DNA from 3 places in the Chryseobacterium sp. HNCC26DJ238 genome. Region 3 is predicted to be linked to each of the others. Evidence: riboswitches for the same ligand, from Rfam matches in the RefSeq annotation. Region 3 holds a riboswitch; each other region holds the start of a gene.
What was found. A riboswitch is a leader RNA that binds a small molecule or an ion and turns the genes downstream of it on or off. The one in region 3 is predicted to bind thiamine pyrophosphate.
Positions count from the first base shown of each region.

Region 1: another riboswitch for thiamine pyrophosphate. It lies ahead of pnuC (nicotinamide riboside transporter PnuC); the one in region 3 lies ahead of thiM (hydroxyethylthiazole kinase).
Region 2: another riboswitch for thiamine pyrophosphate. It lies ahead of thiS (sulfur carrier protein ThiS); the one in region 3 lies ahead of thiM (hydroxyethylthiazole kinase).

Region 1 covers NZ_JBXUGI010000008.1:181,058-183,326, reverse strand. The annotation lists gene AC2A07_RS09820 (hypothetical protein) at 1-251, opposite strand, end outside; gene AC2A07_RS09815 (HPP family protein) at 257-853, opposite strand; TPP riboswitch at 1,151-1,256, shown strand; gene pnuC (nicotinamide riboside transporter PnuC) at 1,279-1,875, shown strand; gene AC2A07_RS09805 (acyl-CoA dehydrogenase family protein) at 1,850-2,269, shown strand, end outside.
Region 2 covers NZ_JBXUGI010000001.1:75,605-77,873, reverse strand. The annotation lists gene AC2A07_RS00350 (hypothetical protein) at 1-26, shown strand, start outside; gene AC2A07_RS00345 (RluA family pseudouridine synthase) at 26-706, shown strand; TPP riboswitch at 886-982, shown strand; gene thiS (sulfur carrier protein ThiS) at 1,046-1,252, shown strand; gene thiC (phosphomethylpyrimidine synthase ThiC) at 1,277-2,269, shown strand, end outside.
Region 3 covers NZ_JBXUGI010000022.1:20,202-22,470, reverse strand. The annotation lists gene AC2A07_RS17875 (response regulator) at 1-581, opposite strand, end outside; TPP riboswitch at 906-998, shown strand; gene thiM (hydroxyethylthiazole kinase) at 1,061-1,864, shown strand; gene thiE (thiamine phosphate synthase) at 1,854-2,269, shown strand, end outside.

The sequences.
Region 1 (2,269 bases), on a different contig from region 3:
ACTTTAAATTGTGTAAAATAATTAAAATCAAATCCCAAGCCATCAAGTTTGGATCTGGCGGCTTTCGTTTTGCCTTCCACATTAATGTCACTCAGAATCCTGTAGTTTCGGCGGAGTTTATTGTTGACATTCCGCATAAGATTACTGGAGTCTTTGTTCTGTTTGTTGTTATAAGAATTCCTACAGGCGTCATTGCAGAATTTTTTATCTGATCTTCCAATGATTTTTTCGCCGCACTCAAGACAGTTCATAGCAATTAATTTTTCAAAGTGTGTTTGTGTTTTTTATGCAGAAGTTTCTTCCATTTTGAACTCGTTGGATAACTTCTGTTTTTAGTGATATTATTAAAGAATAAAGCTGCTAAGAGCAGAATGATACATCCGGATAAAACAGGAGACAAAACATACCAGTATCCTAAATCTGCAATTTTCCCCGGTGAGGTTACCGCAATAAGAGCCGTTGCACCACCAGGAGGATGCAATGTTTTTGTATACTGCATCAGTACGATCGAACAGGCAACAGCCAATGGCGCTGAAAGCCATAAAATATCAGGAACAATCTGATAAACTGTAACACCTACAATGGCCGAGATCACATGACCGCCCACCAGATTTCTCGGTTGTGCCAAAGGACTCTGGATAGCACCGTAAATCAAAACGCTTGAAGCTCCGAATGACCCGATGAGAAATACATTTTCCTGTTGAAGTAAGTATTGGGACTGTAAAAAAGCAATAATTCCTATACCGAAAAATGCGCCGACAAACGACCAGAAATGTTCCTTATAATCAACAAGAGTTTCTTTGTAAATCACATATTTTGATACACGGTAGGTTCTTCGTAAGGTCTTCTTCAATGCTTTGGTATTAAAAATTAAATATACGAAAATTATCCGTTTACAAACGGCTGTTGCTTCAACCCAAAGTAGATACATGTTTTTGCTGAATAACTGCTTTCAGTTTTGTCAAAGTCTTTTAATCTGGTTGAGACTTTGACCTAATTATAAACTTATGAAGTTTTTTCAAAGATTACAAACTGCTGACAGCCGGAAAATTTGAAAATGTCTATAAATTTTTCAGTCATTTTTCAGGTCTGTTTTTGATTTAAAATATGACAGTTTAATTTTTTATTTCAGAAAAAAAACATCAATTTTGCTCTATCAATGGGGTGCTGCATAATCGCAGCTGAGATGATACCCGGGAATCTTCCACACCTGATCCGGATAATGCCGGCGTAGGGAATTTGATTTATCATCTCATCATTTAATTTATACAAGTTAATTTGATGCAGGAATTTTTACAGCATACGACCTGGCCGGAGTGGTTTGGCGTTTTCTTTTCAGTGATTCAGGTGCTGTTGGCACGGAAAAATAATTCTAATAATTATCTCTTCGGAATTGCAGGGATTTCGCTCACCCTTTATGTCATGGTGACGGCTAAACTGTATGCAGAGTTTACCCTTAACCTTTATTATCTGGTCATGAGCATCTACGGATGGCTTTACTGGAAATTTGGCAGGCAAAAATCAGAAGCCGTGATTTCAAAAACTACAGGTCAGGAAAAAATGATCACCATTGGGATTGTAGTGGTGTCTTTCCTTATCTTTTACTATTTTCTGACCCATCATACTGATTCTGACGTTGCGATTTTAGATTCTGTAGTCAGTGCTTTTGCATGGGCGGGAATGTGGCTGATGGCACGCAGGAAAATTGAAAACTGGATATTGCTGAATATCAGTAATATCATTGCTATTCCACTACTGATCCATAAGAGCCTGTATCTATATGCGGCATTAACGGCTTTCCTGTTCATCGTTGCTATATCAGGATATTTAAAATGGAGGAAAATAATTAATGAAAGAAGAAATGCTTACGTCTGAAGAAATCAGACAAGAGATGTCAGGAGCTTCTGAGATTTCTCCAAAAATAATCAGCATCATTCATGAGCAGCGGTTGCTTCAGATTTGGGTTCCTGAAATATATGGGGGATTGGGACTTCGCTTGAAAGAAGGATTGTCCGTTTTATTTGACTGGTCAAGAATAAACGGAAGTCTGGGCTGGCTGCTCACCTTGTGTTCAGGGGCGAATTTTTTTTCAAGAAATCTCAAACCATATATTGCTGAAAAACTCTTCATCAATTCAAGAACCTGTTTTGGCGGAAGCGGAATGATTGGTGGAACTGCTGAAAAGAATAACGACGGAACTTTTGTTATCAACGGACTCTGGCATTTTGCAACCGGAGCACCACACTTAAGCCATTTTACATTAAATGCT
Region 2 (2,269 bases), on a different contig from region 3:
CAAGCAGGTCAGTAAGCCGTCAGTAATTATGGAGGAACAAATTGTTTATGAGGATAACCATCTTATGGTCATCAATAAAAAAGTTGGACAATTGGTACAGGGGGACAAAACAGGAGATGAACCTCTGTTGGATTCCATTAAAAATTTTATAAAGAAAAGAGATGACAAGCCGGGAAATGTTTTTCTGGGTTTGGTGCATCGTATTGACCGTCCGACTTCCGGACTGGTGATTTTTGCTAAAACTTCAAAGGCATTATCCCGTTTGACTCAAATGGTTAAAAACCGGGAGGTTAAGAAAACGTATTGGGCAGTTGTAGCAAAAGAAATGATTCCGCAGACTCAGAGGCTGGTGCATTATTTACAGAAAAATGAGAAAAATAATAAGGCTGTTGTTTTTACAAAAATAACGGATGGGGCAAAAGAAGCAATTCTGACCTATCATGTGATTAAAAGTCTGGATAATTACCTTTTACTTGAAATCGATCTTGAAACAGGAAGGCATCACCAGATCAGAGCGCAGCTTTCAAAAACAGGAGTTCCGATTAAAGGCGATTTAAAATATGGTTCACCTCGCTCAAATCCGGACGGAGGGATCAACCTTCACGCCAGAAAACTGGAGTTTATTCATCCGGTTACAAAAGAAGAAATTCAGATTACCGCTCCTCTTCCTCAAAATGATTCGGTCTGGAGAGTGTGTGAAGAATAAATTATATAATAATGAAGTTATAAATGGAAGCTGATGATATTCAGTTTCCATTTTTTTATTTAGGTACAATAACATGAAGACATTTATACCTATTATGATATAAAAATTCTTCGCTCAATCGTCTTGAAGCAGACTTCATCAAAAAATTTTGTGCATTTCAGAAAAATGTCTAACTTCGTCCCAAACTTTAGGGGTGTCTGTTTAAAACAGACTGAGATTTTACCCTTTGAACCTGATCCGGATCATACCGGCGTAGGGAAAAGTGAGATGACTTTGTTGTGCTTTCTACAGTACAATTACAGCCATTCCTAAAGTAATATGTTTAATCAAAACTTTAGAATGGAAATCACAATCAACCACACCCGAAAAATTTTTGCTGAACTTCCGGAAAATCTGGAAGCACTTTTGGCTATGGAAATACCCGGTAAAAGGAAAGGTATTGCCGTTGCCCTCAACAACTGTATCATCCCACAGTCGGCCTGGTCCGAAACATTTCTCAAAGACAACGATTCTGTTTTAATCATTACTGCTGCCCAAGGCGGTTAATTCTTATCAATACAAACTTATTATATGGCTCAGCAAATCACACGTTCACCGTTTCCGAATTCTAAAAAGATCTATGTTGAAGGAAAGATTCATCCGATTAAGGTCGCAATGCGCGAAATACATTTAAGTCCGACAAAATTGACCAACGGAACTTTGGAAGAAAATCGTCCTGTTACCATCTATGATACATCAGGACCTTATACTGATGAAAATTCAGAAATTGATATCGAAAAAGGCCTTCCGAGAATCAGGGAACAGTGGATACTTGACAGAAATGATGTAGAAGTCCTGGAAGGAATTACTTCAGCCTACGGAAAAGCAAGACTTGAGGATCCCAAACTGGATGAACTGCGTTTTTCTTACAACCACAAACCCAAAGTAGCAAAAGAGGGAAATGAAGTGACCCAATTGTATTATGCAAAGCAGGGGATCATTACCCCTGAAATGGAATACATTGCCATCAGGGAAAATCAGCGTATCGAACAGCTGGATTCCGTTTCTGAAGATATGGCATTCCAGCATCAGGGAAACAGTTTTGGGGCAAGAACTCCAAAAAACAAAATAACTCCGGAGTTTGTAAGAGACGAAATCGCAGCCGGAAGAGCGATCATTCCCAATAATATCAATCATCCCGAAAGTGAACCGATGATTATCGGCCGGAATTTTTTGGTTAAAATCAATGCCAATATTGGGAACAGTGCGGTTTCTTCAAGCATTGAAGAGGAAGTGGAAAAGGCAGTCTGGGCATGTCGCTGGGGTGCCGATACCATCATGGATCTGTCCACAGGAAAAAACATTCATGAAACCAGGGAATGGATTATCAGAAACAGTCCGGTTCCCATTGGTACTGTTCCCATTTATCAGGCATTGGAAAAAGTAAAGGGGGTAGCAGAAGACCTTACATGGGAAATTTTTAAAGATACACTGATCGAACAGGCAGAGCAGGGAGTTTCTTACTTTACGATTCATGCCGGAGTTTTACTGAGATATATTCATCTTACAGCGAAACGGGTGACC
Region 3 (2,269 bases):
TCAACCGTATTGGTATTGGTATTAAAATTATGTTCCCAGACATTTTCTGTGATCTGTTGTTTGGACACTGTTCTTCCCTGGGCTTCTGCCAGATAAACCAACAGCTGAAATTCTTTCAGGGTCAAAGCAATTTCGTTTCCTGACCGGAATACTTTCTGTTCTGTTTTATTGATAATCAGGTCATCGATTCTGATGATATCCTGATCTGTTGCATCGGACGGCACTTTACGTCTCAGTAGAGAATTCATTCTCAACAACAGTTCCTCAAACTGGAAGGGTTTCACCAGATAATCATCTGCGAGCCGGGTAAAGGCATCTTTTTTATCTGAAAGATCCCCATAGGCGGAAATGATGATGATGGGTGTGTTTTTATCAAAAGACCTGATGGTCTGGCAGACATCCAATCCGTTTATTTTCGGTACGTTGATATCCAGCAGATATAGATCGTACGAATTGCTTTTGATCTGGCGCAGGAAAGTTTCTCCGTCATAAATTCTGTCGGTGGTAAAACGGTTGGACTCTAAAAACTTACTCAGTTCTGCTGAGAGAATGAGATCGTCTTCTAATAGAAGAATATTCATCAAGGGGATATTTACTACGAATTTAACGAAAAAAATAATGTGAAAACGTATCGGTAGAAGTAAGAATTCCTGTCCGTACCTAAAATGTTAAAGCAATATTCGATGTAAAGCTGCTGACCTGTCTGTTTTTCATTTTTCATTTATGATTCATTAAAATAATATTAAACTTTTAAGAGGAATACAAATGTTCACTTTTGATGCCCCAAAGGAGTTTATGCCTCATCAAAAGTATCGGCAGATTACTTATTACACCCTCTATCTTCGCAGCGAAATAATTTTTTAAAACCTTCGAATGTAATAACTCAATATTTTTAAATACTTTTGTATATGCTTTAGGGGTATTCTGAAAAGAATTGAGACAGTCCCTTTGAACCTGATACGGCTTACACCGACGTAGGGAAAAGCAATAAGTCATTATTCTGACAGAAGATGACTGTTGTTCCCGATTGATCCTAAAGCTTTATTCATAAAATAACAGAATGGAAAACAATCTCTGGAAACACGTACTTAACGTAAGAAAAACCTCCCCCCTGATTCACAATATCACCAATTATGTGGTCATGAACAATACCGCCAATGCGCTCCTGGCGATTGGTGCATCCCCGATCATGGCTCATGCAAAATCCGAGGTGGAAGAAATGGTCAGCATTTCGCACGCACTGGTAATCAATATAGGAACCCTAGATGAATATTTGGAAGAGACAATGCTGCTTTCGGCAAGAAAAGCGAATGCATTAAACAAACCCTGGATCTTAGATCCTGTAGGAGCCGGGGCAACCTCTTACCGCAATTCTGTTTTAAGTCAGCTACTGGATCTGAATCCTACAGTAATCCGCGGAAATGCCTCTGAAATCATTGCCCTTGCACAATTTAACAACACGATTACAAAGGGAGTCGACAGTACGGCTGCGAGCAATGAAGCGGTTGAAGCAGCCAAGGTTCTCGTGCAAAATCATCAATCGGCAGTCTGTATTTCGGGTGAAACTGATATTGTTATCAGCAAAGATCAGATGATCTATCTGAAAAACGGTCATTCAATGATGACAAAAGTGACAGGACTGGGGTGTACGGCTTCAGCCCTCATCGGTGCATTCATCGGGGTCACTGAAAATACAACGGAAGCTGTAGTTGCCGCTGTGAGTTTTTTAAGCATTGCAGGAGAATTAGCGGCTCAGGAAAGTGCAGGTCCTGCAAGTTTACAGCTTACCATTATCGATAAACTTTACAATATAAGTGAAGAGGAATTTTACGGGCATTTGAAATTATTCAGTTATGATCTGTAATCCTGCGTTTCCCTATCAGCTGTACCTGGTGATTTCAGAGAAAGACTGCCTCGGAAAAGATTTTCTTGAAGTCGCTGAACAGTCGATTTTAGGAGGTGTGGATATGATTCAGCTTCGTGAAAAGGATGCTTCGACGAAAGATTTTCTTCACAAAGCCCTACAGCTCAGAGAGATCACCGAAAAACACAGCATTCCACTTATCATCAATGATCATGCTGAAGTGGCTGAAAAAGCAGGTTCTGCCGGCATTCACGTTGGGAACAGCGATACTGCTCCATTGGTTCTGAGAAACCAAAATTTCTTCAAAGACCGAATGATCGGGTATTCCATTGAATATCTCAGCCAGCTGGAAAATGAGAATACAGAACTGTCTGATTATTTAGGCATCAGTCCCATATTCAGTAC